4 regions of the Streptomyces sp. NPDC048275 genome follow, and region 1 is predicted to be linked to each of the others. Evidence: riboswitches for the same ligand, from Rfam matches in the RefSeq annotation. Region 1 holds a riboswitch; each other region holds the start of a gene.
The links. Region 1 has a riboswitch for cyclic di-AMP ahead of AB0D57_RS14575 (NlpC/P60 family protein). Riboswitches for the same ligand answer to the same signal wherever they lie in the genome.

Region 1 (7,355 bases):
GAGGCCTGCAGCTCGGCGAGATAGCCGGTGCGCTCGAGGACCGCCTCCAGGACGGTCGCCGGGCCCGCTCCGGAGTCGACGATCGTACGGAGGTCCTCCATGAGCGTGTTGAACCGCTTGACCGCGTTGGTCGAGCGCGCCGCCATCCCGTATGCCTCGTCGACGCGGCGCAGCGCCTGCGGGAAGCTGATCCGCTCGCGCTGCGAGAGCGCGTCGATCATCGCTTCCGCCCGCTCACCGATGCCCCGCTTGGGAACGTTGAGGATGCGACGCAGCGGGACCGAGTCCTCGGGGTTGGACAGGACCCTGAGGTACGCGAGGACGTCCCGGACCTCCTTGCGCTCGTAGAAGCGGACTCCGCCGACGACCTTGTAGGGCAGGCCGACGCGGATGAAGACTTCTTCGAAGACACGGGACTGGGCGTTCGTACGGTAGAAGACGGCGACGTCGCCCGCCTTGGCCTCACCCGCGTCGGTGAGACGGTCTATCTCGTCGGCGACGAACTGCGCCTCGTCGTGTTCGGTGTCGGCGACATACCCGGTGATGTGCGAACCCGCGCCCGCGTTGGTCCACAGGTTCTTGGGGCGGCGTGACTCATTGCGCTCGATGACCGCGTTGGCCGCACTGAGGATCGTCTGGGTGGAGCGGTAGTTCTGCTCCAGGAGGATCGTCGTGGCGTCCGGGTAGTCCTCCTCGAACTGGAGGATGTTGCGGATGGTCGCGCCGCGGAAGGCGTAGATCGACTGGTCGGCGTCGCCCACGACGCACAGCTCGGCGGGCTCGAGGTCGCCCTCGGCCGGCGGCGCGTCCTCGAGCCGGTCGCCGGTCGCCGGACCGACGAGCTCCCTGACCAGCGCATACTGCGCGTGGTTGGTGTCCTGATACTCGTCGACCAGGACGTGGCGGAAGCGGCGGCGGTAGTGCTCGGCGACATCCGGGAAGGCGCGGAGGAGGTTGACCGTCGTCATGATCAGGTCGTCGAAGTCGAGCGCGTTGGCCTCGCGCAGCCGCGACTGGTACATCGCGTACGCCTGGGCGAGGGTCTTCTCGAAGCCGTCGGTGGCCTGGGCGGCGAAGTCCTCCTCGTCGATCAGCTCGTTCTTCAGGTTCGAGATCTTGGCGCTGAACGACTTGGGCGGGAAGCGCTTCGGGTCGAGGTCCAGGTCGCGGCAGACCAGGGCCATCAGGCGCTTGCTGTCGGCGGCGTCGTAGATCGAGAAGGAGGAGGTGAAGCCGAGCCTCTTCGACTCACGGCGCAGGATCCGCACACACGCGCTGTGGAAGGTCATCACCCACATCGCGTTCGCGCGCGGGCCGACGAGCTGCTCGACGCGCTCCTTCATCTCGCCCGCGGCCTTGTTCGTGAAGGTGATCGCGAGGATCTGGCCGGGGTGGACATGGCGCTCGCCCAGCAGGTGCGCGATCCGGTGGGTGAGCACACGGGTCTTGCCGGAGCCGGCGCCGGCCACGATGAGCAGCGGGGAGCCGGAGTGCACCACGGCCGCTCGCTGGTTCTCGTTCAGCCCGTCGAGGAGCGCGGCCGGGTCCACGGCGGGGCGCGGGGCACCGTCGCGGTAGTACGCGTCCCGGTCCGGCGGCACGTCGAACTTCCCGCCGAACAGATCGTCCGGAATCGGCTCCGGTACGTGATCGTCCTCGGGCGGCGGCGGGGGCTCTTCCTCATGGCCCCGCGAGGGCTTGAGGTCCGCCAGGAAGCTGTCATCAAAGAGGCTGCTCATCGCTCTCCGAGTCTAGGCCGCCCCACTGACACCCCGCCGCCACCCCGCGAACTCGACCGGATTCCGTGACCCGGGACGGGCAGACCACCCCCGCCGCCGCCCCATCACCCTCCAGAATCACTCCATTACGGTCAGCAATCCGCCAGTAATGAATGGACAGAAAGCGAAAAACCATCACTTATCCCCCCAGGATTTCCCGCGCACAATAACGCCACCCAATAAGGTCACGAAAATGTATCGGGCATATCGCACATCAAACTTCACAGAAGCCACACGCATTGGCTAGCGTGCCGGGCAGGCCGCTCGACACTCACCGGCGAACGTCGCCGGGCCGTGCGGCCTCCGCCGAGTCCGGTGCGCCGTAAGGCAGTCGGAGCCGGGGACCCAACCGACCTTGGGGTGAATCGGTCCAACCGTCCTGGGGGACAAGGACCGTAGGGCAAACCTTCCGGAAGCACCCGCCCGAACCCGACAGCTAACTCGGTAGGCGGATCACGGAAGGAGTCGCCTCTCTTGGCGTCGCAACACAAGAGGAGTTCCAGGGGCGCGCGGGTAGCGGGCATACGGACTCCCGCCCTCGCCACGGCGGCCCTCACCTCCATGGCCCTGCTCTCCCAGACGGCCAACGCCGCGCCCTCGGCCGAGCCCAAGCCGAGCATCGAAGAGGTCGAGAAGAAGGTCAACGACCTCTACCACCAGGCCGAGACGGCCACCGAGAAGTACAACGCGACCAGGGAGAAGACCGCCAAGCAGCGCAAGCGCGTCGACGCTCTCCTCGACGACGTGGCCCAGCGCACCGAGAGTCTCAACACCGCGCGTGAGGAGCTGGGTTCGTTCGCCGCGGCCCAGTACCGCACCGGTGCCTCCGCCCCCGACACCGCGACCCTTCTGCTGGCCGACGACCCGCAGGACTACTTCGACCAGACCCAGCTGATGAGCCGTCTCACCACCCGCCAGAAGGCGGCCGTCGACGACTACATCACCGAGCAGGCCGACACCACGAAGAAGCGTGCGGAGGCCTCCGAGAGCCTGCAGACGCTCACCACCTCCGAGAACGCGCTGCAGACGTCCAAGACGGAGGTGCAGCGCAAGCTCACCGAGGCGCGCGAACTGCTGTCGAAGCTGACCGCCGAGGAGAAGGCGCGGCTCGCCGCGATCGAGAAGGAGAAGCAGGAAGAGGCCGACCGCAAGGCGGCGGAGCTGGCGCAGCAGCAGGCCGCCCAGGAGGCGGAGGAGAAGGCGCGCCAGGAGGCGGCGGCCCAGCAGCAGACGGACTCGTCGTCCGCGACCACGGGAAGCTCCGGCTCCTCCAGTTCCTCCGGGACCTCGGCCACCGACGCCTCGTACACCGCCAAGGCCGACAAGGCCATCGCCTTCGCCCGCGCCCAGATCGGCAAGCCGTACGTCTGGGGCGCGACCGGGCCCGGCTCGTACGACTGCTCCGGTCTCACCCAGGCCGCCTGGAAGGCCGCCGGCGTCACCCTCCCGCGCACCACCTGGGACCAGGTCACGGCGGGCACGACGGTCGCCCTCTCCGACATCAAGCCCGGTGACCTCGTCTTCTTCTACGACGACATCAGCCACGTCGGCCTCTACGTCGGCAACGGCATGATGATCCACGCCCCCAAGCCGGGTACGTACGTCCGCGAGGAGTCGATCTTCTACGCCGGCGAGTCGATCATCCACAGCGTGCTGCGTCCGGCGTAACGCCTTTGCCGCGGGGTACGCGCGCGTGAGACTCGTCGAGCTCCACGCGCGCGTGCCCCGCGGGCAACCGGTCCAAAGTTCCTTAGCATCAGGCCCATGCCAGCCACCTCCCCGCCCCGCACCCGGTGGGCCCGACTTCGCGTCTGGTGGGCGCGGCGTCCACCGGGCGACGGAGCCGCCGTCATGGCCACCGGCATCATCTCGGTCGGGCTGCATGAGACCGGCCACGAGACCCTGTCCCGTATCGCGCTGGTCCTGACGGCCGTCGCCTGGCTCGGGCTCGCCGCCGACTTCGTCGTACGGCTGCTGCGGGAGCGGGTGCGGTGGCTGGCGGAGGCCTGCACGCCGGGTGCACTCACCGCGGTCGCGGCAACCACCGTGCTCGGCACCCGACTCACCGCACTGGGCCGGCAGGAAGTGGCCGAGGCCCTGCTCGCCCTCTCGGCCGTGCTCTGGCCGGGGCTGCTCTTCCTGGTCGTACGGCACTTCAGGCCCCGTATGCCCGGTGCCGTGTTCCTCGGGTGTGTGGCCACGCAGGGGCTCGCGGTGCTGGGCGCGGTGCTCGCCACGGTCACCCACGCGGACTGGCTCGCGCACACAGCACTCGTGTTGTTCTGGCTGGGGATCGTGCTGTACGTGGTGGCGCTGCTCTGCTTCGACTTCCGGGAGGTCGCCACGGGGGCCGGGGACCACTGGATCGCGGGCGGCGCGCTGGCCATCTCGGCGCTGGCCGGGTCGAAGCTGATCGCCGCGCACCATGTGAACGTCTACCTGTGGAACGACGACGACAGCGGTGTGCTGCGCGCCGTGACCCTCGCCCTGGCCGTGCTCGCCCTCGGCTGGTACGGCGTCCTGGTCCTCGCGGAGCTGGGGTGGCCGCGCCCGCGCTACGACGTGCGGCGCTGGGCGACGGTGTTCCCGATGGGGATGACTGCGGCGGCGGCCCTGTCGGTCGCGGCCGCCGCCGGCGTCCCGTGGCTCAGGGGGACCGGGCAGGTACTGCTGTGGATCGCGGTCGCGGCCTGGCTGGCCGTCGCGGCGGGAGCCGTCGCGTCCGCGGCAGGCGGCGGGTCCTCGGGAGGCGAAGGAACCCCAGGAGGCGAAGGATCCCCGGGGAGCGGCGAATCCGCGGGAACCGTCAGGTCCAGAGGACCGCGATGAAGATGTTCGCGGTCGTCAGCAGCCCGACGAGCCCGAACAGGCCCTTGTCCACCTTCTCGTCGTCGCGCTTCACATAGATGAGGCCGAGGATCACGATCAGCAGGGCGAGCTTCACGCCGATCTTGATGTTGTTGACCGGGTTGTCGTCGGCCTGATCGAGGCCGACGAGGATGACGCCCGTGACCAGCATGGTCAGCGCGCCGTGCAGCATGGCGGGGACGAACCGGGCGGTTCCCTGGCCCATCGCCTTCATCTGGGTGAGGAAACCGCCGAGGAGCGAGGCGATGCCGATGATGTGCAGGCCGACGAAGAGATGGATGAGTACGTCCATGAGGCCGGAGCCTAATCGGCGGTACCCATCCTCCTTGTCACCGGCCCACCCCATGTAGACCCCTAGCAGTCGGGCACCCACCGTTGCCCCGGAACCACCCCATCGGTCATCACTCTGTGCGAAGTCGCCCGCGCGGGGCCGGGATCACGGTCTGATGCGGTCAGCCGGCGATCCAGTCGCGCCAGTTCCGTACATGGCGTCACCAAGGCATCACTCTCAGGTTTAGCGTCCTCCACCAGGTGACCGGCTCCCCACCGCCGCCCGGGCCAGGGGCGGCAGCCGGACACCACCGCCGAGAAGGTCCGGCGGCGGCTCGCTCCCCCTGTGCAGGCCGCCGCCGGACGCGTAACGGCTGACCGCGCTCGTCCTGGCGGTCGTCTCGTCTTGGCGGTCGTACGGAAGCCCCCGGGAAGGATGTGGGCCCTAGTGGCAGCGCACCGCAAGCCCAGACAGAGTTCGCTCGGCGGGAACACGGCCCGCACGGCCATGACCATCGCCCTCGCGGGAGCGGCGACGGCGACCGGCTTCGAGGGGACGGGGCACGCGGAGCCGCAACTGTCCCCGGCGCAGGTGAAGGCCAAGGTCGACAAGTTGTACGAGGAGGCGGAGATAGCCACCGAGAAGTACAACGGCGCGAAGGAGAAGGCCGACGCGGCGGGGCGGCGGCTGAGTTCGCTGCAGGACGAGGCGGCGCGCAAGCAGGACCGGCTCAACTCCGCGCGGGAGTCGCTGGGTGCGATCGCCGCGGCGCAGTACCGCAGCGGGGGCCTCGACCCGGCGCTGCAACTCGCGCTCTCCGGCGACCCCGACCAGTACCTCGAAGGGGCCGCGTTCGCCGAGCGGGCCGGAAGCCGGCAGTCTCAGGCGGTGGGCCTCGTACGCAAGCAGCTGCGGGAGATCGAACAGCTGCGCGGGGCCGCGCATGTCGAGCTGACCTCGCTCAAGTCGCGCCAGGCGGAACTGAAGCGGACCAAGCAGACCATCACCGGGAAGCTGGACGCGGCACGGCGGCTGATGTCGCAACTCACCGACGAGCAGCTCACGCGGCTCGGAGGCACCGGAGCGGCCGGGTACGCGGGGCAGCACGCCTCGCGCTCCGCCGCACGGGACCTGGGCCCCATGCCGTCCGGCTCCGCGGCGGCCCCCACCTCCCGTGCGGCGGCGGCCGTCTCGTACGCCTACGGGAAGCTCGGCAGCCCCTACGTCTGGGGCGCCACCGGGCCCGACGCCTTCGACTGTTCGGGGCTGTCCCAGGCCGCGTACCGCGCCGCGGGCATCTCGCTGCCGCGCACGACCTACGCCCAGATCAACGCCGGCCCCCGGGTCTCACGTTCCGAACTCCTCCCCGGTGACCTGGTGTTCTTCTACTCGGGCATCAGCCATGTGGGGATCTACGTCGGTGACGGCATGATGATCCACGCCCCGAATCCGTCGGCTCCCGTACGAGTGGCGCCGGTCGACGAGATGCCGTTCGCGGGGGCCACTCGGGTGGCGTGAAGGCATGAGGGCGCGTGGCCGAAGCCGTTCGGGCATGGTGGGGCGGGCGGGCGGATCGCGGTAGCGTCGGCCGTCCCGTCCGGCCGTTCGAGAGGTTCCGATGCCCTCCCCCCTGTTGCCGCCGCCCCCGCCGCCCGCGCACATCAGGACCTGGCCGGACCGGGCGGCGCTGCTGGCCGACCGGGGACGGGTGCTGGAGGAGCTGCGGAGACGGAGTCTCGGGGTGCACCGGGTGCTGCTGCTGTGGCTGCTGGCGCTCGCGGCGATCGTCGGCTGGGCCCTGCTGGTGCTGCCGCTGCAACAGTTCGAGGAGGACGACCCCACCGGATTCATCCTGGGTCCGCTCTTCGCCCTGCTGGGCCTGGCCGCGCTCGCCCCGTCCGTCGTCGCCGTCACCCTCTCCGTCCGCCGCGATCGCCACATACACGAACTGCTCGACGTCTGGTCCGCGTTGGACCGTCACCCCGCGACCGACTCCCGGCTCCGCTCCCCCGGTCTCAGCCTCTTCTGGCTGCTCTCCTCGCTCGGCGTCTGCGCGATCGGCGTCTGGTCCTCCTTCGCCGCGGCCGCGCAGGCGGAGCCCGGCCGGAGCCTGTACAGCGATGTCGTGCTCGGCATGGGGATCGGCCTGATCCTGTGGCTGACCGGTCTCATCGGGATCGCGAAGGCGGTACGCCACTACCGGTGGGCGCTACGGATGCTGGGGTCGGCGCCCGTAGAGAAACACCAGTAGGGAACCGGCCCTCCGGGGTACGCGTGCAGCCACTCCGCCTCCACACCCCCTGGGTCACACCAGCCGACGCGCGGTCGCCCACCGTGTCAGCTCGTGCCGGTTGGAGAGCTGGAGCTTGCGCAGGACCGCCGAGACGTGGGACTCGACCGTCTTCACCGAGATGAAGAGCTGCTTGGCGATCTCCTTG
Region 2 (7,355 bases), on a different contig from region 1:
TCGGGCTTGAGCCAGGTGTACTTGAGGATGTCGGCCTTGGAGCCGAGGCGCTGCGAGCAGTACGAGCAGTCCTCGGGGCACAGCCCCGACTTCAGGTTGACCAGGTAGTTGAGTTTCACTCGACGGCCGAACCAGTGCCGGCGCACCTTCCCGGCCGCAGTCACCACGTCGAGCACGTCGTCGTCGGAGGTGGCCAGCACGGCCAGTGCCTCGTCACGGGTCGGCAGCTCGCGCCGAAGCCCCTTGTCCACCAGCGTGTTCAGCAGGTCCATGAAATCTGATCCTGACGTATGCGGGCCCGTGCGGCCAAGGAGAGATCGCACAACAGAGACGGTTCGACGTGTGGGTATTGCCACATCATGGGTGGCGGACCGTCCCGCTAGGGTCTGTGCACTGCCTACAAAACGACCACCCTCACGACCACCTTCAGGGCCCGGAGGCACCAGCATGGCGGGATCGCCGTTCGCGTGGATCGACGAGCAGGCGCACCGGCGCCAACAGGCCGGACTCGTCCGCACCCTGCGCCCGCGCCCCGCGGACTCTCCCATGCTCGATCTGGCGAGCAACGACTACCTCGGCCTCGCCCGCCACCCCGAGGTCACGGCGGCCGCCGCGGACGCGGCCCACCGCTGGGGCGCCGGTGCCACTGGCTCCCGGCTCGTCACCGGCACGACCGAACTTCACGGCGAGCTCGAACGGGAGCTCGCCGACTTCTGCGGCTTCGAGTCCGCGCTCGTCTTCTCCTCGGGTTACGCGGCGAATCTCGCCGCGGTCACCACGCTCGCGCCCCACGGCTCGCTCATCGTCTCGGACGCGGGCAACCACGCCTCGCTCATCGACGGCTGCCGGCTCGCCCGCGGCGTCACCCAAGTGGTCGCGCACGCCGATCCCGACGCCGTGCGCAAGGCACTCGGAACCCACGAGGGTCCCGCCCTGGCCGTCTCCGACACCGTCTTCTCGGTGGACGGCGACGCGGCCCCGCTGTCCGGGCTCGCCACCGCCTGCCGGGAGCACGGAGCCGCGCTCCTCGTCGACGACGCGCACGGGCTCGGTGTCCTGGGCGACGGCGGCCGGGGCGCCCCGCACGCGGCGGGGCTCGCGGGCGACCCGGACCTTGTCGTGACCGCGACGCTCTCCAAGTCGTTCGGCAGCCAGGGCGGCGCCGTTCTCGGCCCCGCCCGGGTCATCGACCATGTGATCAACGCTGCGCGCACGTTCATCTTCGACACCGGTCTGGCGCCCGCGGCGGCGGGCGCGGCTCTCGCGGCGCTGCGGCTGCTGCGCCGCGAGCCGGAGCGTGCCGCACGGGCCCGTGAGGTGGCGACGGCGCTGCACACCCGGCTGACGGCAGAGGGCCTGGAAGCCGTACGACCGGACGCGGCCGTGGTCTCCGTGCGCGCGCCGTCACCCGAGCGGGCCGTGCGGTGGGCGGCCGACTGCCGTGCGGCGGGACTCGCCGTCGGCTGCTTCCGTCCCCCCTCCGTGCCCGACGGCGTCTCCCGGCTGCGGCTGACCGCCCGCGCCGACCTCACCGACGCGCAGATCGCACACGCCGTACGGGTGATCAGCGGGCATCGGTGAACGGGGTGGGCGTCAGCTCAGTCCCGCGATGAATCCCCTCCAGGTCGCAGGGGCGAAGACCAGAGCGGGGCCCGCCTTGTTCTTGGAGTCGCGCACGGCCACGAGTCCGGCCCAGGGGCCTGGGCCCGGTCGTGCCGTCTCGACGCAGTTGTTCATTCCGGTACTGCGGCTGCTGCGCAGCCACCGCACGTCGTGGAGTGAAGCACTGGAAGGTACGTACCGAGGCATTGCGGACATGGTGCCTCCTCACGCGCCGTCACGTAGCACGGCGATGTAATCCAACGAGTCCTCGGGCGAAAGGGCGTGGATCTGCAGGGCGTTGAAGGCCTCGGTGTAGGCCTGGAGGTCTTCTTTCCGCTCGAGGTAGAGGCTACTCGTCAAGTGGTCGAGAACAACCACATCCAGATCAGTTGTGTTCGGAAATGAGAAAATAACGAAAGGTCCGGTGACTCCGATGTGTGCCCCCGCGGCGAACGGCAGGACCTGAAGCCGCACTTGGGGAAGAGCGGCGGCCTCCCGCAGCCGGTCGAGTTGCCGTGACATGACCTCCGGTCCGCCGACCTCGCGTCGTAATACCGCCTCGTCCAGGACCGCGCTCAGTTCCAGCGGCGGAATCGAACGCAACACGTCCTGGCGGGCGAGGCGCACCTCGACGAGCGCGTCGAGCTTGCCGTCCTCGAGACCGCCGACGGCGGCCCGGGTCACCTCCCGGGCGTACTCGGGAGTCTGCAGCAGCCCCGGTACCACCGAGGTCTCCAGCGTGCGTATTCCGCTGGCCTGGGACTCCAGACTGATGAAATCGCGGTATGTCGGCGGCAGGACTCCGCGGTAGGCGTGCCACCAGTGGTGCCGCCCGTTACCCTCGGAGCCCGCCAACCCGACCAGGAGTTCCCGTAATTCGGGCTCGTCGACGGCGTAGGCGTCCAGAAGGCGCTGGACGTCCGCCGGCTTCACCCCGCTGATGCCGGTTTCGATCCGGCTCACCTTCGACTGATGCCAGCCGACCAGACGGGCGGCCTCACCACTGGTGAGGCCCGCACCGGCGCGCAGCGCGCGCAGTTCGGCACCGAGCTTGCGGCGGCGTACCGCGGGACCGTGCTGCATGGCCGTACTCCTTACTCCCTCCGGGCCGCCCAAATGCGGTCTGCCGTCGCAGAGTTCACCGCTTCGAGCGACAGATATATGCATATCTCGGTGGATCGCTCCCGGGACCGGCCCAGTGATGGCAGTCTGGCGCGAAGCACCAGTCCGGGACCGTACTCGAACCATCCGCTCCTTGTCGGACTCCGGTCCCGTGGGAAAGGGACGACGTCGCCATGGCAGATCACCATGAAGCATCCGTCACTCTGCCGAGCGATCCCGCCTCGGTCTCCGCGGCCCGGAAATTTGTCGCCGAAGTATTGGCCGAATGGGGCCTGCCGTGCGACGCCGAAGTCGCCGACACCGTACGGCTGATCGTGTCCGAACTAGCCACCAACGCCGTCCAGCACACTTTCGGGCAGTCGCCCACCTTCAGGGTGGATGTCCGGCTCGACCGAGACGAACGCCTGCGCCTCGGCGTCACCGACAGCCACCCGCGCTTTCCGAAACGCCTGCCCGCCGCCGTCCAACAGGACAACGGACGCGGCATGGTGATCATCCGTTGGCTCACCGCCGAGTGCGGCGGCAGACTTCTCGTGCGGCCCACCCGGGAGGGCGGCAAGACGGTCTCCATCGAACTGCCGTGGGCGGTGCCGGCGCAGCCGGTGACGGCCGGGGGACCACAAGAGCCGTAAGAAAGCCGATCAGTTGTCGGGCCTGTGCTGTGCCGCACGTCCGAAGGCGCCGCGCAGCAAGGCCCGGAAGGCATCGGCCGCCGGCGTCGGACGGTCGGTCCGGTGGACGACGGAGATCGTGCGCCGCAGGTCCCCCGGCTCGAGCAGGCGCAGCCCCACCGGAGTCGCCGCGGTCCTGGCCACCATCTCCGGTACGACCGCGACCCCGAGCCCCGCGCTGACCAGCGCGCACACCAGGGCGTACCCGGGAGTCTCGACCCGCACCGACGGCGTGGCACCGGCCCGGGCCAGCGCGGCCTCCACGCCCTGTCGCGGTGGATGATCCGGGGCCATGCTGATCAGTGGCTGTCCGGCGAGTTCGGTCAGCGGCAGCCGCGCCGAACCGCCCGCCAGGACGTGCCCCGGCGCGGTCACGAGGACCAACTCCTCGACCAGCACCGGCTCCGCGCGCACCGACGAGGGGAGGCGCACGGGGTCCGCGGGCTCGTAGGCGTGGGTCAGCGCGAGGTCCACCTCGCCCGCCGCCACCGCCGAAACACCGTCCGGGGGCTCACAGTTCGCGACCGTGAGCTGTACGTCCGGGTGCGCCCGGCGGAAGGCGCTGAGCACCGGCGGCAGTAGATGGATACCCGCCGTCTGGAAGGTGCCGAGCCGCAGAGTGCCGCCGGACAGCCCGGCCAGCCCGGCCAGTTCGTGCCGGGCCCGCTCCATCTCGTCGAGAATCCGGCGGGCTCGCGCCACGAGCAGCTCGCCCGCGTCCGTGAGCCGCGCCCCGCGATGGGACCGCACCAGGAGGCTCGCGCCCGCCTCCCGCTCCAGCTTCGCCAGCTGCTGGGAGAGCGCGGGCGGCGTGTACCCGAGGCGCTCGGCGGCCCGGGTGATCGATCCCGCCTCGGCGACCGCCACCAGGGCCGCGAGCCGCGTCGGGTCGTACATAGTGCCCCTCCTGACCTTCCCGGGGCTCGAAACACCGCCTCTGCGTCTGAACGAGTGCCTGGACGAGTGCCTGGACGAGTGCCTGGACGACGGTCTAAACGACTGCTTAAGACTGACCCAGGATATTCGACATACCTGTTGAAGGCCTGGTCCGGGCAGCCTGGTGGCCATGGACTCACAGCTCATCGCCTTCACCGGGGTCGCCGCGGGCATGGTCGCCATGCCGGGCGCGGACTTCGCCGTCGTCGTACGCAATGCCCTGGTCTCCCGCAGGGCCGGGGTCGCGTGCGCGCTCGGGATCACCGGCGGGCTGCTCCTGCACACGGCGCTGGCGGTCGCCGGGGTCGCCGCGGTCCTCGCGGCCGTGCCCGCGCTGTTCCGGGCGCTGCAGCTGCTCGGCGGCGCCTATGTGCTGTACCTCGGCGTACGGACCTTGTGGGGGCTGCGGCGGCCGAGCGGGGCGGTGGTCGAAGGGGCGGATTCGGGTGCGGGCCCGCTGCGGCAGGGTTTCGTCACCAACGCGCTCAACCCGAAGGCGCCCATCACGTTCCTCAGCCTGCTGCCGCAGTTCGTACCCGTGGGCAGCTCCGCGATGCCCCGCACGCTGCTGCTGGCGCTGATCGTGGTCGTCCTGGCCCTGGTGTGGTTCCCGGCGGTCGCGTTGCTGGTGGACCGGCTCGGCCGCCTGCTGCGCAGGCCGCGCGCCGCCCGCGTCGTGGCGGCGGCCACCGGCACCGCACTCACCGTTCTCGGCGTGGTGCTCCTTGTGGAGCCTCTTCGGTCCTGACGACGGTACGCCGGACCAGTCGCGGCAGCGCGCCCCACAGCGCCAGATAGGCGACCAGTGTGCCCGCGCTCGCGGCGATCCCGGGCCCCCGCCCGACCGCCACGTCCACGACGAGCAGCACCGATCCCGTGATCGCCAGCATGAGAACGCCCATACCTAACGTGGTCAGGGCGGAGGAGACTCGCACGATGGTCGGCTTGGCACCTTGCCCGAACAGCAACCGGTGCACGGCCGGAGGCGCCGTGAACAGGGCGGTGGCCAGCACGGCCAGCAGGAGCGTCGCGACGTACGTGGCCCGCTGCATCGTGTCGAGGGACGGGAAGCGCGGGGTGAAGGCCAGGGTCAGCAGGAAGGCGAAGAGAATCTGCACCCCGGCCTGCGTGACGCGCAGTTCCTGGAGCAGTTCGCCGAAGTTGCGGTCGGCGCGTTCGAGGGGCGTCTCGTCGCGATCTGTGGGGGGACGTTGCTCGGCCATGGAGTACGAGTAACCGATTCATCCCGTTTCATGCCCCGAGGGGGCGACGGCGCGGCCGCCGTCACCCCCGCGGGCAGATCAGCTGACCCGGCCGTACCACACGCTCTTGGTCCAGATCTTCTGGAGCTTCACGACCTCCCCCGTCTTCGGGGAGTGCCAGATCTTTCCCTTCCCGGCGTAGATGCCGACGTGGTACACGCTGCTGCCCGAGTGGAAGAACACGAGGTCTCCGGCCTTGCGTTTCGAGGCGGAGACATGGCGGGACTTGTTGTACTGCGCCGCGGCCGTACGAGGCAGCTTCTTGCCTGCCTTCTTGTACGAGTAGAGCGTGAGCCCGGAGCAGTCGAAGCGGCGTGGCCCGGCGGCACCGTACTGGTACGGGGAGCCCTTCTTGGAAGCCGCGACCTGGAGTGCCTTCGTCGCCACAGTGGCCGCCTCGGCGTCGGATGCGACGCCCGGGACCACGAGCCCGCCGCCGACGGCGGCGAGGGTGAGCGCGGAGGCCGTACCGGCCCGCGTCCACAGCGACGGAACACGATTGAGCGCAGTCATGCGCAACCCTTCGTCAGCCGCCTGTGAAGGATGACCTGTCGGATTCGGGCTGGCGAAGTAGCCCGGCCGCGTACTGCGGCTTCACCCCAAGGTCCGTCCGGATCTCTCCGGCGGACCGTCGTGCTGGGTCCTCCACTCCTGCCGATGCACATCTGTCGACCGGTCATCCGGGGGCGGCAGGACTCGGCGTCCGCCCGGACCGCCCCGCCGCTGTGGCGGGGGCTTGTCGTCGAAGGGATCTTCACGCATGCCAGTCAGAAAATCCGAGCGGAACCGGCGATTTGTGGGGTTAGTCACCACTCACCCGTTCGGGTGGACACTCTTCCGTTCGAGGGCTGTTGGGGCTATCGATGACGCTTTCACCAGCACCGGAGCCTTCTGTTCCGCTTCTGGGTTACGCGCGTTGCGCAACTTCTGCGGGTCTCCGAAAGGACCCGCGTCTACTCCATCAGGGGGTAATCCGGTTGGTCCGTTTGAAGCCCGGGCCGGACGCGTCAACTCTCCGCGCCGGGCGGCAGGGTGACGCGGGCCGCCCGCCGCTCGCCGTCGAGGACCCGCAGGGCCTGCGCCAGGGTCGGGGCGTGCACCTCGCTCTCGCCCCGCTGGTGCATCAGCGCGAGGGCGTCGCGCAGTGCCGTCGCTTTCCCTACGAGTGCCTGCGCGGCGCGCAGCCCGCGGTAGGTGTCTCCCGGCCGGGCCGGGTTGATACGGCCGAGCAGGTCGACCACGTCGAGGTAACGGTCGATCAGCTCGGCCTCGGCACGGGTCAGTGCGGGCAGTGGGGGCAGTTCGGGCACCATCGGCGGATCACCTCGCGTCGGGTGTGGCATTCCTCGCGCCCGGTGCGGTGTGCGGGGTCTTGCGGCTCGGGATGATCCCGTCCACCAGTCCGTACGCCAACGCCGCCTGCGCGTCCAGGATCGTGTCCCGCTCGATGTCGGCGGCGACTTGCTCAGGACTCTGCCCCGTGTGGCGTACGAGCATGTCCTCCAGCAGCCTGCGAGTGCGCATCAATTCCTCGGCCTGCAGGGCCAGATCGCTCGCCTGACCCTGTACCGGCCCGGCCAGTGAAGGCTGGTGGATCAGCACCCGGGCACCCGGCAGCGCGAACCGCTTGCCCGGCGTGCCGCAGGCCAGCAGGACGGCGGCGGTCGACGCGGCCTGCCCCAGGCACACGGTCTGCACGTCGCAGGTGACGAACCGCATCGTGTCGTAGAGCGCCGTCATCGCGCTGAACGAGCCGCCGGGA
Region 3 (7,355 bases), on a different contig from region 1:
GTTCGCTGCCCGTCGCACCGTCGATCACCGAAATGAACTGGTTCGCGGGCGAGTCGGCGGCTACCTTCGCGCCGTCCGCGAACGTCGTCCCCTCGGCCGTGTGCACCAGCACCTCGGCCTTGCCGTCGCCGTCGAGGTCGTACACCGTGACGTTGTCGTCGTTGCGGTATCCGCCGATCGCCGTCGATCCGCTGATGGCGGCGGGCGCGGGGTCGTTGGCACCGTTCCCGCCGACCTGGGTGTACGAGCCGGGGCCGAGGTCGACGCGCCACAACCGCTCGCCGGTCAGCGTGTAGGCCTCCAGCAGATCGGGCTTGGTGCGGTCGGTGGCGAGCCGGCTGACGACGAGTTCATAGCGACCGTCACCGTCGAGGTCGCCGGGCCAGGCGTGCTGCACGGTGTACTCGTCGGCGGTGGCGAGCGGGATCTCCGCGTAGCCTTCGGCGAAGTCGAGCGCCGCCGGACTCGGCTTCTTCTCATGGCCGTTCACGACGGCGCGAACGGTGTACGTTCCCGTGCCGCGGCTGTTGTCCTGGTAGGTGGTGGACTTGGTGATCGGCTCCCGGTTGAGCCGACGTCCGCCCTTGTACACATGGAAGGCGATGGCGTTCCCGTACCGTGCGTACTCCGTGCCGAGCAGCCGCCAGCTGAGGAAGGTGCCCTTGCCGGAGGGGACGGCGACCAGGCCGCGGTCCAGGTTCTCCACGACCCGACGTGTGGGCGCCTGTGCACCTTGCGACGGGGTGGCGACGAGGCCGACCAGCAGCACGGCGGCGGTCATCGCGCCGAGTCTTCGAGGTTGCATGCTTCAGTGCTCCTTGTGGTGGATGAGAGCAATGAGCCGGTCGGCCACCTTGCGATGCCCTTGGGCGTTCGGGTGGACAGTCCCGTTGAAGTCCCCGCTCTCCGGGGTGACCCAGCCTGTGGTGTCGACGAACTCGACCCGCCGGTCGGCGAGTTCACCGACGACGGCGGCGATGTCATCGCCATGCGTACCGTTGAAGGGCCGCAGCGCGAGAATGCGGGCGCGCGGGGCCGCGGACCGCAGCTGGTCCAGGTAGGCGCGGTACGCGGCCCGGAACTCCTCGCGGCCGAACGCCGCGTCGTTCGTCCCCTGGTTCACAACGATCACATCGGCACGGCGGTCCGAATCCGCCCTGGAATCCGCGTAGTTCCAGTCGTACGCGGCTCCGGCGGCCGGGACTCCCCCGTTGCCGGCCTGGATGACGCCCTGTCTGCCGAAGCCGACCTGCGTGAGGGAGGCGTGCAGCTTGTCGGCGACCAGGGTCGGATACGCGACCGTGCCGTCGGCGCAGTCGGAGGTGTTCACCTCGCACAGCGCCATGACGCCTTGGGTGATGGAATCTCCGTAAAAGGCCAACTGCATCTCCCGTAAAGGTCGTTCGGGAAGCGGTCGCGCCCCCTCGTCCAGCCGCAGACCCGTGAGGACGACCCCCGTCTCCAGCGGCGGAGTCCAGCGGTTGGCTCGCGAGAAGACGTCCTTCACGGAGATCTCGGCGGTGTGCGTCCCCCGGCCCGACAGAGCGATGTCGATGTCGGGCCGGTCGACGTCGTACAACCGCTTCGGCCCACCGTCCACCGACACATAAATCTGCGCGGGCACGGTGATCGACGATACGTCGAAGAGGGCGTGCAGCGTGCCGCCGGTGAAGCGGAACCGCAGCCGGGACCCGGAGTTGACGGTGGCGGCGGCCTCGGCGGTACGTCCCCAGTGGCCCTCGTACGCGAGACGCCTGTCATCGGGCCGTACGACATTCGAGTCCCCGGACGCGACAACAGCAGGCGCGCCCACGAACAGCAGAGCGACGGACGCGGCTGCGGCCGCGGCGCCCTTGACGGCGGTGCGTCGGTCGACGCCGGGCACGGGAACCTCCGAAGACATAGAAAGCGCTTGCGGGAGATCACTATGGTGTCGCCGTGGCGCGCCTGTCGATACCTCGTACACCGCCGCCACAAGACCGCAATGCGCGGATCATGAACCAGCAGGGGGCGCAATCTTCCGGTCATAGCTCCTTCGTGGATCGCTCATGGGTCGCCCATGGATCCCTGTCTCTGAAACGCCGAAGGCCGGACCCCAGGGATCATGGGGTCCGGCCTTCAGAGGCGAGCAAGGGCGTCAGCCGACGGCGACACCGTGCGAGCGCAGGTACGCGACCGGGTCCACGTCCGAGCCGTAGTCCGGCGTGGTGCGGATCTCGAAGTGCAGGTGCGGACCGGTGACGTTGCCGGTCGCGCCGGAGAGGCCGATCTGCTGGCCCTCGGTCACGGTCTGGCCCGCCGAGACGGAGAGCGAGGACAGGTGGGCGTACTGCGAGTACTGGCCGTCGGCGTGCTGGATGACGACCTGGTTGCCGTACGCGCCACCCCAGCCGGCGGAGACGACGGTGCCCGCGGCGATGGACTTGATGGTGGTGCCGGTCGGGACGACGAAGTCCACACCGGTGTGGTAGCCGCTGGACCACATGCTGCCGGCCACCTTGTAGTTGGTGCCGACGATGGCGCCCTCGACGGGCACGGTGTAGCCGGAGGCGCTCGCGGTGTCCGTGGACTGGATGTCCGTGGAGGCCGCGGTGCTCGTGGAATCCGTGGAATCCACGGGGCCCGTGGTGTCCGTGGTCTGTATCTTGGGCGCGTTCGCCTTGCTGGACGACGGCGTGGACTTCGTGGACGCCTTCGAGGGGGACTTCGCGGCACCGGCCGACGCGGCCTTCTCGCCGATCGTCAGCTTCAGGCCCGGGTGGATCAGCGACGGGTCGCTGCCGATGGCCGTGCGGTTGTCGGAGTAGAGCTGCCTCCAGCCACCGTTGACGTCCTGCTCGTCGGCGATCTTCAGGAGATAGTCGCCGGCCTTCACCGCATAGGTCTTCGTCGCGGCGGTCGCGGTCTTCGACGAGTCGGCCGCGGACTTGCCGGAAACCGCCGCAGCCTTCCCCAAAGCCGCCGCACTCTTCTCCGGGGCCGACGAAACGCCGGTCGTCGGGGTCGCGGCGTGGGCGCCGGCCGCCCCCATCAGCGGCAGCGCGAGCGCGGCGCCACCCGTTCCGGCCACGGCGATCGAGCGGGTGAAACGCTGGGCTTTCGGACGGCGGTGCTTACCCTTCGCGGGCATGACGAATTCCTCTCCGGCGCCTGCGAGGTGAGCTGTCGGGTGCGGGCTGGAGATGCCCGGCCGCGCGAATGCGCGACTGAACCCCTAGCCGTTCCGGAGACCGGAACAGGCGTGGTACCTGCGGGTCCCCCGCTCCTGCCGAGTTCGGGTGAGTGCGGATTCCGGGCGGCGGCAGGATTGGGCGTCCGTCCGGATTGAGGGCGAACGTAAGCGAGATGAGAGCGCGTCGACAACTGTGTGGATCTGCTGTGTACATACCTTTCTTGATCCATGCCGGAATTCCCGTCACCCTCCGTGAATAGGCGACCATTCCGACCCCTCAATAACCCGAGAATTCGAGCAGGTTGAGAAAAAGGGGACACAACGCATCGTCACGAATATGACGCTGCTCACGCAGGTCGAACCACGATGCTTTATTCCAGGCCCAGTTTGAACTAAGGCGGCAATTCGTCCAGAACAGTCACATGCGACACAGTCGGACAGATGGCCACAACTTGATCTCGCTGATTCAACCGGCGTCCGCAAAGCGGTAGTTGACGTTCGTGAGTGGCTCCAGCACCACCATCGCCAAGGGCGTCTCACACCCGAGGCGACGCCTGTGGACAACTTCATTGCCCGAGGAACCCATGTCGTATCGTCGGAGAGCGCGCCCCCGTCGACGAGCAGCGCCGACGGCCCAATGGGAGGAGCCCCCGTGACGCAGCAGGTCCCGTCGACCGAGCCCGAGCTGGCCGGAGTGCGCAACTTCCGGGACGTGGGCGGCCTGCCCACCAAGGACGGCCGGCGGGTGCGGTACGGCCGGCTGTTCCGCAGCGGCCATCTCGCGCACGCGACGGAGGAGGACGCCGCGTTCCTCTCCTCGCTCGGGCTGCACACGATCTTCGACTTCCGCAATGCCGCGGACCAGAAGCTGGAGGGACCGGACGTCGAGCTGGCGGGTGTACGGAACGTGAACCTTCCGCTGACCGACCCGGCCGACGGCAGCGAGTTCTGGCAAATGGTCCGTGACGGCGACATCGCCCAGTTGCGCGCACACCTCGGCGACGGCAAGGCGGCCAACCGGATGATCGCTTCCTACCGCACGATCATCAAGGAGCGCACACCCGAGCACTCCCAGGTGCTGCACTCCCTGGCCGAGGACAGCGTGCCCGCGCTGATGCACTGCGCGGCGGGCAAGGACCGCGCGGGCCTGTCCATAGCGGTGACACTCCTCGCCCTGGACGTCGAGCGCGACGCCATCGTGACCGACTACCTGGAGTCGAACGCGACGCACCGTCGCTACAAGGTCCGCCGCAGCGGCACCTCGGAGTCGGCCCGCTCCCCCGAGGTCATGGAGCTGCTCAGCCCGCTGTTCGACGCACGCGCCGAATATCTGACGGCGGCCTTCGACACCATCGAGGAGACCTGGGGCGGCGTGGACACCTACCTGGAGCAAGCGCTGCGCATCACTCCGGAGCTGCGGGAGCGTCTGCGCGAGCGCCTGCTGGACTGAGCCCCGCAGACAGCCCCGAAGGCCCGGACCGATCCCCCCGGGGACGAGGAAGATCTACTGGTTCTGCGCACCCAGCGTGAACAGCAGGTAGATGAAGGCCGCGAAGAGGTGGCCGACGGCAACATAGATGATCAGCCGCACCCACAGCGCGCGGGGGAACTTGTCATCCATGGATCGCCGCCTGCCGGGCTCCTGGGGCTCGGCCTGGGGTTGCGCCTGGGGTTCCGTCATGACATCTCTCCCATGGTCGTCGGGTGCCCTGCCGCCGGGCCGAGGCACAGCGTGGCGGTAGGGCTCTGCAGCAAGGTGTGTACGAAGAGGAGCTCGGCCCCCGAGTGATCGGCGGCCGCGATGCGGTGCGGGGTCAGCGAGTCGAAGTGCGCGCTGTCTCCGGGCGCGAGCACCTGCGCGGTGTCCCCGAGGCGCAGCCGTAGCCCCCCCTGGAGGACGTAGAGCCACTCCTCGCCGGGGTGGACGCGCACGATGTCGCCCTGCGAGCCGTACGGCACGTGCACCCGCAGGGCCTGCATCCCGCGTCCCGGGGCGCCGGCCTGCCAGTACGTCCAGCCGCCCGCCTTGGTCGGCTCCATGTCGGGGGCCCGCACGATCGCGTCCCGCTCGACGACCGTCTCACCGAGCAGCTCCGAGACCGTCGTACCGTAGATGCGAGCGAGTGCGAGCAGCATCGGCAGCGACGGCTGGCGCTGCCCCGTCTCCAACCGGGAGAGGTGGGCGGCTGAGAGCCCGGCGGCACGGGCCGCGGCCTCCAGGGTCAGCGAGGCGCGGCGGCGCAGCTCACGCAGCTGCGGTGCGACGGCGGGCAGCACCTCGGCTGTCCCGGACTCGGGCGGTGTTCCGGCCGCCCCCGGCTCTGCAGGGCTCATGTGTCCATTGAGCCGCAGCTTTGCCTAGTGGGCAAATTTCTTGCCTCTGAGGCAAGGGACTCCGAGGCAGTGGCCCTCTGACGTAGAGGCCCTCTGACGCTACAGAGGCGGGCCCTGGCCAAGGGCCCGCCCCAGGCGCACCCCCTTACCGGATGGCCACCGCCTGCTTCACCAGCGTCTTCCCGAAGTCCCACATCAGCCCGCCGCCGCTGTGCGCGTCGTCCATCACGGCGGTGAAAGCCGCCACGAACCGATCCACGTCCCGCTCGTCGATGATCAGCGGCGGGATCAACTTGATCACCTCCAGGTGATCGCCGGAGACCTGGGTGAGGATGTGGTGCCGCTGGAGCAGCGGGACGACGACCATCTGCGCGAACAGCCCCTTGCGCGCGGCCTGCAGCATGGTCCAACGGCTCCGCAGTTTCAGCGACTTGGGCCGCCCGAACTCGATGCCGATCATCAGACCCCGGCCGCGTACGTCGCTCAGCAGCTCGTACGTGTCCACGAGCGCCGCGAGCCGGGACTTCAGCCGCTCGCCCATGGCCCGGGCATGGGCCACGGTCTGTTCGTTCTCCATCACGGAGAGCACGGCCAGTCCCGCCGCCATGGCCTGTGCGTTCGATCCGAAGCTCGCCGAGTGGACGAGGACCCGGTCGATCGACGAGTAGACCTTCTTGAAGATCCAGTCCTTGCCGAGTGTCGCTCCGACCGGCACATAGCCGCCGGAGAGCGCCTTGGCCACGCACACCAGGTCCGGCTCGACGCCCTCCTCGTGCTGGTAGGCGTAGAAGTCCCCGGTCCGCCCGAGCCCGGTCTGCACCTCGTCCGCGATGAGCAGCGCCTTGTGCTTGTGCAGCAGTTCCTGGGCGGCGCGCAGATAGCCGGGCGGGCCCTCGTGCACACCCTTGCCCTGGATGGGCTCGACGATGAGCGCGGCGACGTCGCCCTTCTTCAGCTCCCGTGCCAGGGCGTCGAGATCGCCGAGCGGGACGGCCGTGTCGGGGAGCAGCGGGGCGAAGCCGTCGCGGAACCCGTCCTCACCGTTGACGGAGAGCGAGCCGGTGGTCAGGCCGTGGAAGGCGTGCGAGCAGTAGAGGATCCGAGGCTTGCCGGTGGCGTACCGGGCGAACTTCAGCGCGGTCTCCACGGCCTCCGTACCGCTGTTGCCGAAGAACACCCGGTCCAGGTGCGGGCTGTGGGTGAGCAGCTTCTCGGCGAGCAGCCCGGGCAGGGGCTGGCAGTCGAAGCGGGTCAGGTCGGCGAGCGAGGCGTCCAGGACGTCGTGCAGCGCCTGGCGGACGACGGGGTGATGGCGGCCGAGGCCCATCACCCCGAACCCGGCGAGCATGTCCAGGTAGTCGTTGCCGTCCGCGTCCCAGAAGTGCGCGCCCTCGGCCCGCTCGTACACCTTGTCGAAGCCGATGGTGTGCAGCATGCGCGGGAGCTGGTGGTTCAGGTACTTGGTGTGCAGCTCGTAGCGCTCGGCTCCGCGCTCGGCCAGCAGCGCGCCGAGGTCGAACTCCCGCTTCTGAGCAGGATCGGTCATTCCTGTTTCTCCTTGGACAACTCATCCATGGGCAGCTCGTCCCTGAACAGGTCACGCCCGGGCCGCCGATCCTTCGACGGCTGATCCTTCGACGGCTCGTCCTTCGACAGCTCGTCCTTGACAGCCAGGCAGGCACCAATCCGTCCGGCGATCTCGACGGGCGTGAGACCGATGTCCGCCAGCACCTCCGCTCGCTTGGCGTGCGCGAGGAACTGCTCCGGGATGCCGAACCTTCGTACGGGCACGTCGACTTCGGCGTCCCCGAGCGCCAACGCGACCGCCGCGCCGACCCCGGCCGCCCGG
Region 4 (7,355 bases), on a different contig from region 1:
CACCGCGACGAGTGGCGGAGTTCGCGCCGCGTGTGCAGGAGCTCACCGACCACCTCATCGACCAGTTCGCCGACAAGGGCTCCGCCGACCTCATCCACGAGTTCGCCTTCCCGCTCCCCATCTACGCCATCTGCGACCTGCTGGGTGTCCCCCGCGAGGACCAGGACGACTTCCGGGACTGGGCGGGGATGATGATCCGGCACGGCGGGGGGCCGCGGGGCGGGGTCGCGCGGTCCGTCAAGAAGATGCGCGGATACCTCTCCGAGCTCATCCACAAGAAGCGCGAGGCTCTCCCCGACACGCCCGCCCCCGGCGAAGACCTCATCTCCGGCCTCATCCGCGCCTCCGACCACGGCGAGCACCTCACCGAGAACGAGGCCGCGGCGATGGCCTTCATCCTCTTGTTCGCAGGTTTCGAGACGACCGTGAACCTGATCGGCAACGGCACCTACGCCCTGCTCACCCACCCCGAGCAGCGACAGCGGCTGCAGGCGTCCCTCGCCGCCAAGGAGACGGCGCTGCTGGTAACCGGTGTCGAGGAACTCCTGCGCTACGACGGCCCCGTCGAACTCGCCACCTGGCGGTTCGCGACCGAGGCCGTCAGCATCGGCGGGCAGAACATCGCGCCCGGCGACCCCGTTCTCGTCGTACTCGCCGCGGCGGATCGCGACCCTGAACGGTTCGACCGGCCGGACACGCTCGACCTCTCCCGGCGTGACAACCAACACCTCGGCTACGGCCACGGCATCCACTACTGCCTCGGCGCTCCCCTCGCCCGGCTGGAGGGGCAGACCGCGCTCTCCACTCTCCTCACCCGCCTCCCCGACCTCCAACTCGCGGGAGATTCGGCCGATTTGCGCTGGCGCGGTGGCCTCATTATGCGGGGATTGCGCACTCTTCCGGTGGAGTTCACACCGGGTCCGTAGTCATGTCTGGATCATGATCACCCGGTCACGAAAAGGTGACGGTCGCTCAACTCTGTGATCTTCACGTGATCTGCGCTGCATCGACTTGTGACAAGTGTTCGGGTGCGGATACGTTCAGTCGTCAACGCGACTCATACGTCGCGCAGTCATCTGCTGTCACGCGAAAGGCTTCCGCATGCTCTCCGGGAACGGCCGCCATCGTCGCCCCCGTCAGGCTCCGGCCCTCATCGTCGCGGCAGGAGTGACCGGATCGGCCATCGCCATCCCGTTGCTCGGTGCCACCGGTGCGAGTGCGGCCGACGGCACCACGTGGGACCGGGTCGCGGAGTGCGAGAGCGGCGGCGAGTGGAGTGCCGACAACGGCAACGGGTACTACGGCGGCCTGCAAGTGACCCAGGAGAACTGGGAGAAGTACGGCGGCCTCAGCTACGCGCCCAGCGCTGACCAGGCCAGTCGCTCGCAGCAGATAGCCCTCGCCGAACGGCTTCTTGACGACAAGGGCCTCGTCGCCTGGCCCACCTGCGGACCGCTCTCCGGGCTCAGTGCGAACTCGGCCGAGTTCGAGGTCGACACGGGTGTGGCGGATGGCTCGTCCGGCTCGTCGAATTCATCCGGTTCTTCCGATTCGTCGGACTCATCCGACTCGCCGTCGTCCGACTCGTCCTCGGGTGCGACCAAGAACACGACGAAGGCCGCCACGTCGTCCGGCGGCAAGAGTGACTCCGACTCTCAGGATTCCGACAGCTCGTCCACAGCCACGGCGAAGAGTGATAAGTCGGGCAAGTCGGGTCAGAGCGACGACTCGTCGAGTGCGTCCGAGGGTGCGACGACGAGCGCCGGGCGCCATCGCGGCGGCAGTGCCGACGAGGACACGAGCGGTATCGCGACCGGCAGTTCGGCGGACGGCCGTACCGGCGACCCCTCCGGCCGACACGCCTCCCGCGACTCCGGCGCGTCCCGAGACGTCGTCGACGGCTCGTACGTCGTCCGTGTCGGGGACAGTCTCTGGAACATCGCCGACTCCCTTGACCTCGAAGGCGGATGGTCGGAGCTGTACGCCGTGAACGAGGGGACGGTCGGCGCCGATCCGGACCTCATCCTCCCCGGTCAGAGCCTTGCAGTTGGTGCTGAATCGGGCGAAAAGTAGCGGGAGTTCACGTCATGGTTCGCTGCGGAATGTCCGGTTTGATCAGAGTGAGACATGAGTCTCAGAAGCCCTGATCGTCTTTGAAATTCCGCCGATCGCATGTCTACGGTCATCACCGCTCGCCACAGCGGGCCCCGACGATCGCAACGCCGAATCCTGCCAGCGGCCGTACGGGAACAGTCGACGCGTCAAGCGCCGTAGGCAGGAGCGGGGGACCCAAGGTAAGTGCCACGCCCGGTAGTTGACCGGGAGTGGCTTGGGGTGAAGACGTGCGCCGAGAGCGCGCGGCCGGGCACTCACCCGCCCGAACCCGACAGCTCACCTCGCAGGCGTCGGTGAGGGGATCACTCCATGCTGCTTTCCAGCAAGGGCAAGCACCGCCGCCCGACCGCTTTCGATCGGACTACCCGCATCGCCACGCTCGCCGGCGTGACCGGTGTGGCCATCGCCGCCCCGCTGATGGCGGCCGGCAGCGCCTCCGCCGCCACCGACTCCGAGTGGGACGCCGTCGCCCAGTGCGAGGCCGGCGGTAACTGGTCCATCAACACCGGCAACGGCTACTACGGCGGCCTGCAGTTCTCGGCCTCCACCTGGGCCGCGTACGGCGGCACCGCCTACGCCTCCACCGCCGACCAGGCCTCCAAGTCCCAGCAGATCGCCATCGGCGAGAAGGTCCTCGCCGGGCAGGGCAAGGGCGCCTGGCCGACCTGTGGCACGGGCCTGTCCAGCACCCCGAACGGCGGCGGTGCGAGCAGCAGCTCGCCCTCGGCCGACACGCAGAGCGCGAGCACCACCCGTACGACGGAGCAGCCCGCCTCCCGTTCGGCGGAGCGCCCGGCCGCCGAGAAGACCGTCTCCACCCCGACCGGCGAGAAGGTCGCGAAGGGTGACGGCGAGTACAAGGTCGTCGCGGGTGACTCCCTCAGCACGATCGCCGAGAAGAAGAACGTCAAGGGTGGCTGGCAGCAGCTGTTCAAGCTGAACAAGGACATCGTCGACGACGCGGACTTCATCTACCCGGGTCAGCAGCTTCACCTCGGCTGACCTCGGCCGGCCTGGGGTGACCTCGGCTGCCCTCAGCTGAATGACAGCCCCCTCATAAGAGGGGTCTCCACACTGGAGACCCCGGTGAGGGTCACCCCCGTCCCCACGGGCTCCCCGCTCTGGCGCGTGTTCCCCCGTACGCGCCGGGGCGGGGCTTTTTGTTCCCTGGGGGAACAATGTTTACCCTCAGTTCTGCCCAAGAGGTGGTCGACCGGCTGGCCGATCCCTCCGAGCCGGTTAGGCTCATCTCGCGTAGCCGAACGCGGCTCCGCGCCGTGCGGGCCTCGCGGCCCCGCGTACCCGCGTCACATCCCAGAAGGAGATGCTCGTGCCGTCCATCGACGTCGTCGTAGCCCGGGAAATCCTGGACTCCCGAGGCAACCCCACGGTCGAGGTCGAGGTTGGCCTCGACGACGGCAGCACGGGTCGTGCCGCCGTTCCGTCCGGCGCCTCCACCGGCGCCTTCGAGGCCATCGAGCTCCGTGACGGTGACCCCAACCGTTACCAGGGCAAGGGTGTCGAGAAGGCCGTCCTCGCCGTCATCGAGCAGATCGGCCCGGAGCTCGTCGGCTACGACGCCACCGAGCAGCGCCTGATCGACCAGGCGATGTTCGACCTGGACGCCACCGACAACAAGGGCTCCCTCGGCGCCAACGCCATCCTCGGCGTCTCGCTCGCCGTCGCGCACGCCGCCTCCGAGGCGTCCGACCTCCCCCTCTTCCGCTACCTGGGCGGCCCGAACGCGCACCTGCTGCCCGTTCCGATGATGAACATCCTGAACGGCGGGTCGCACGCCGACTCGAACGTCGACATCCAGGAGTTCATGATCGCCCCGATCGGCGCGGAGTCCTTCTCCGAGGCCCTGCGCTGGGGCGCCGAGGTCTACCACACCCTCAAGAAGGTGCTGAAGACCAAGGGCCTGTCCACCGGCCTCGGCGACGAGGGCGGCTTCGCCCCGAACCTGGAGTCCAACCGCGCCGCGCTCGACCTCATCCTCGAGGCCATCAAGCAGGCCGGTTACGTCCCCGGCGAGCAGATCGCTCTCGCACTCGACGTCGCCGCGTCCGAGTTCTACAAGGACGGCAAGTACGAGTTCGAGGGCAAGTCCCGCTCGGCCGCCGAGATGACCGAGTACTACGAGGAGCTCGTCTCCGCGTACCCGCTCGTCTCCATCGAGGACCCGCTGTACGAGGACGACTGGGCCGGCTGGAACGTCATCACCGAGAAGCTGGGCGACAAGGTCCAGATCGTCGGCGACGACCTCTTCGTCACCAACCCGGAGCGCCTGGCCCGCGGCATCGAGGAGGGCTCCGCGAACGCCCTGCTCGTCAAGGTCAACCAGATCGGCTCGCTGACCGAGACGCTGGACGCCGTCGAGATGGCCCAGCGCAACGGCTTCAAGTGCATGATGTCCCACCGCTCCGGCGAGACCGAGGACGTCACCATCGCCGACCTCGCCGTCGCGGTGAACTGCGGCCAGATCAAGACCGGCGCCCCGGCCCGCTCGGACCGCGTCGCCAAGTACAACCAGCTGCTGCGCATCGAGGAGATCCTCGACGACGCGGCGGTGTACGCAGGTCGCAGCGCCTTCCCGCGCTTCAAGGGCTGAGCGTTCCCGCAGTTCCGCTTTGCGGACCACGGGCACAGCAAGGGCTGAGCCTTGCAGCCGTAACAGCCGTAGGAAGCGTCGTACGTACGTCCCCGTACTCGGTCCCGTACCGTGTGCGGGGACGTACGCACGTCCAGGTGGGTACAGGTATCGGGGAGGCGGGACTCATGGCCGTGAAGGACCGGGACCGGTTCTCCACCGCGACCAGGCTGCGGCTGCTCGGTGAGCAGACGGCCGCCCGGGTCTACCGCTCCCAGACCAAGCGCCAGGCCCGCCGTTCACGGCTGACCGGGAGGGCCGCGCTCCTCGCCCTCGTCATCTGTTCTCTGATCGTGGCGCTCGCGTACCCGATAAGGCAGTACGTGTCCCAGCGCGCCGAGATCGCCGACCTGGAGCGGCAGCGGGAGCAGGCCCGGGCGCGGGTCGAGCAGTTGCGCGACCTCAAGGCACGCTGGCAGGACGACGCGTACGCGGAGCAGCAGATCCGGGAGCGGCTGCATTATGTGATGCCGGGCGAGACCGGATACATCGTGATCGACCCGGACGCGGCGAAGCAGTCGCGGACTGACCAGGGGGCGGCAGCCCGGCCTTGGTACGCCAACGTCTGGGACGGCGTCGACAAGTCCGACCGCTCCGACCGGTGAACCGCCGAACCGCCGTACCGCCGTAGTGACGTAGTGACGTAGTGACGTAGTGACGAAGAAAGAGACTTGAGCACAGGCATGGAAACGCCCCCGCCGCCCACCCCGCGCACCGAGCCGACCGACGCGGATGTCGAGGCCTTCAAGCAGCAGCTCGGCCGACCGCCGCGCGGACTGCGCGCGATCGCGCACCGCTGTCCCTGCGGGCAGCCGGACGTGGTGGAGACGGCGCCCCGGCTCCCCGACGGGACGCCGTTCCCGACGACGTACTACCTGACGTGCCCGCGCGCCGCCTCGGCGATCGGCACGCTCGAGGCCAACGGCGTCATGAAGGAGATGACGGACCGGCTGGCGACCGACCCCGAGCTGGCCGCCGCCTACCGCGCCGCGCACGAGGACTACATCGCCCGCCGTGATGCCATGGAGGTCCTGGAGGGCTTCCCGAGCGCCGGCGGCATGCCGGACCGGGTGAAGTGCCTGCACGTGCTGGTGGCGCACTCCCTGGCCGCGGGGCCGGGGGTGAACCCGCTGGGCGACGAGGCGATCGCGATGCTACCGGAGTGGTGGCGCAAGGGGGCGTGTGTGACTCCCGCGGGCCCGCCCACCGGCGACGGCTGGCAGGTGGACACCTCGGACGACGGCTCGGGCTACTTCGCCTTCAAGCCCGTGGAGCCCGCAGAGTCCGTGGAGTCCGTAGAGGAGGACGAGAAGTGACACGCGTCGCCGCCATCGACTGCGGTACGAACTCCATCCGCCTCCTCGTCGCCGACGCCCACCCGGACACAGGGGAACTCGTCGAACTGGACCGCCGGATGACGATCGTCCGGCTCGGCCAGGGCGTCGACCGCACCGGCCGACTCGCCCCCGAGGCTCTGGAGCGGACCTTCGCGGCCTGCCGCGAGTACGCGGCGATCGTCAAGGAACACGGCGCCGAGAGGCTCCGGTTCGTGGCGACCTCGGCGTCCCGCGACGCCGAGAACCGGGATGAGTTCGTACGAGGAGTCCTGGACATCCTCGGGGTCGAGCCCGAGGTCATCTCCGGGGACCAGGAGGCCGAGTTCTCCTTCACGGGGGCGACCAAGGAGCTGACGGGGCGGGACGACCTCGCCAAGCCCTATCTGGTCGTGGACATCGGGGGCGGCTCGACCGAACTCGTCGTGGGCGACGACCACGTACGCGCCGCCCGCTCCGTGGACATCGGCTGCGTACGGATGACGGAGCGCCACCTCGTCCACGAGGGCGTGGTCACCGACCCGCCGACCCCCGCCCAGATCGACGCGATCCGCGCCGACATCGAGGCCGCGCTGGACCTCGCCGAGCGGACCGTCCCGCTGCGCGAGGCCCACACTTTGGTCGGCCTCGCGGGTTCCGTCACCACGGTCTCGGCCATCGCGCAGAACCTTCCCGAGTACGACTCGGCAGCCATCCACCACTCCCGGATCTCCTACGACCGCGTCCGCGAGATCACGGAGTGGCTCCTCGCCTCCACCCACGCAGAACGCGCCGCGATCCCCTCGATGCACCCGGGGCGCGTCGACGTCATCGCCGCCGGTGCGCTCGTACTGCTCTCGATCATGGAGCGGATCGGCGCGGCGGAGGTCGTGGTCAGCGAGCACGACATTCTGGACGGGATCGCCTGGTCCGTGGCGTGAGTCGAGGCCGCCGTGGTGCGACCTCAGAGCGATGGAAACGGCGGTGTGAGGAGATCTTTACGACCCGTCGACACTCTCTCCTGAGCAGTTCGGATAACGTATGAGCGCGATCAGAGGCCATTCGGGTTCTCTTGTCGACACGCCGCCAGAAAACTTCGTGAAGTAGTTCACAAGGAAATCGGCCCTGTTGGGCGACGATAGGGCCGCCCGGGTCCCCCTAGGGGGCTCACCAGGCCCGGGAGGGTGCTCAACGGAGCGTTCCGGGCGTGTTTCCTGCGGATGAAACGGGAGGCCTGTTCGACCCACTCGGACACCGGAGCGGCAGCTCACGGGGTG

Region 2: another riboswitch for cyclic di-AMP. It lies ahead of AB0D57_RS34225 (C40 family peptidase); the one in region 1 lies ahead of AB0D57_RS14575 (NlpC/P60 family protein).
Region 3: another riboswitch for cyclic di-AMP. It lies ahead of AB0D57_RS02120 (LysM peptidoglycan-binding domain-containing M23 family metallopeptidase); the one in region 1 lies ahead of AB0D57_RS14575 (NlpC/P60 family protein).
Region 4: another riboswitch for cyclic di-AMP. It lies ahead of AB0D57_RS40645 (transglycosylase family protein); the one in region 1 lies ahead of AB0D57_RS14575 (NlpC/P60 family protein).

The regions. Positions count from the first base shown of each region.
Region 1 covers NZ_JBEZLR010000019.1:92,227-99,581, forward strand. Annotated here, with positions in the region: gene pcrA (DNA helicase PcrA) at 1-1,739, opposite strand, end outside; cyclic di-AMP (ydaO/yuaA leader) riboswitch at 2,073-2,245, shown strand; gene AB0D57_RS14575 (NlpC/P60 family protein) at 2,253-3,446, shown strand; gene AB0D57_RS14580 (tellurite resistance/C4-dicarboxylate transporter family protein) at 3,543-4,607, shown strand; gene AB0D57_RS14585 (hypothetical protein) at 4,585-4,938, opposite strand; gene AB0D57_RS14590 (NlpC/P60 family protein) at 5,365-6,435, shown strand; gene AB0D57_RS14595 (hypothetical protein) at 6,536-7,168, shown strand; gene AB0D57_RS14600 (response regulator transcription factor) at 7,223-7,355, opposite strand, start outside.
Region 2 covers NZ_JBEZLR010000078.1:14,472-21,826, forward strand. Annotated here, with positions in the region: gene bioB (biotin synthase BioB) at 1-272, opposite strand, end outside; gene AB0D57_RS34190 (8-amino-7-oxononanoate synthase) at 448-1,581, shown strand; gene AB0D57_RS34195 (DUF397 domain-containing protein) at 1,594-1,818, opposite strand; gene AB0D57_RS34200 (helix-turn-helix transcriptional regulator) at 1,828-2,685, opposite strand; gene AB0D57_RS34205 (ATP-binding protein) at 2,898-3,356, shown strand; gene AB0D57_RS34210 (LysR family transcriptional regulator) at 3,366-4,292, opposite strand; gene AB0D57_RS34215 (LysE family translocator) at 4,462-5,079, shown strand; gene AB0D57_RS34220 (DUF6328 family protein) at 5,033-5,554, opposite strand; gene AB0D57_RS34225 (C40 family peptidase) at 5,633-6,106, opposite strand; cyclic di-AMP (ydaO/yuaA leader) riboswitch at 6,110-6,305, opposite strand; gene AB0D57_RS34230 (hypothetical protein) at 6,601-6,906, opposite strand; gene AB0D57_RS34235 (ATP-dependent Clp protease proteolytic subunit) at 6,914-7,355, opposite strand, start outside.
Region 3 covers NZ_JBEZLR010000002.1:168,922-176,276, reverse strand. Annotated here, with positions in the region: gene AB0D57_RS02130 (hypothetical protein) at 1-805, opposite strand, end outside; gene AB0D57_RS02125 (SGNH/GDSL hydrolase family protein) at 809-1,885, opposite strand; gene AB0D57_RS02120 (LysM peptidoglycan-binding domain-containing M23 family metallopeptidase) at 2,138-3,130, opposite strand; cyclic di-AMP (ydaO/yuaA leader) riboswitch at 3,135-3,291, opposite strand; gene AB0D57_RS02115 (tyrosine-protein phosphatase) at 3,825-4,622, shown strand; gene AB0D57_RS02110 (DUF6126 family protein) at 4,677-4,793, opposite strand; gene AB0D57_RS02105 (XRE family transcriptional regulator) at 4,850-5,506, opposite strand; gene AB0D57_RS02100 (aspartate aminotransferase family protein) at 5,652-7,052, opposite strand; gene dxs (1-deoxy-D-xylulose-5-phosphate synthase) at 7,049-7,355, opposite strand, start outside.
Region 4 covers NZ_JBEZLR010000115.1:18,297-25,651, reverse strand. Annotated here, with positions in the region: gene AB0D57_RS40655 (cytochrome P450) at 1-926, shown strand, start outside; gene AB0D57_RS40650 (transglycosylase family protein) at 1,102-2,073, shown strand; cyclic di-AMP (ydaO/yuaA leader) riboswitch at 2,257-2,420, shown strand; gene AB0D57_RS40645 (transglycosylase family protein) at 2,425-3,117, shown strand; gene eno (phosphopyruvate hydratase) at 3,440-4,726, shown strand; gene AB0D57_RS40635 (septum formation initiator family protein) at 4,894-5,370, shown strand; gene AB0D57_RS40630 (DUF501 domain-containing protein) at 5,449-6,081, shown strand; gene AB0D57_RS40625 (Ppx/GppA phosphatase family protein) at 6,078-7,019, shown strand.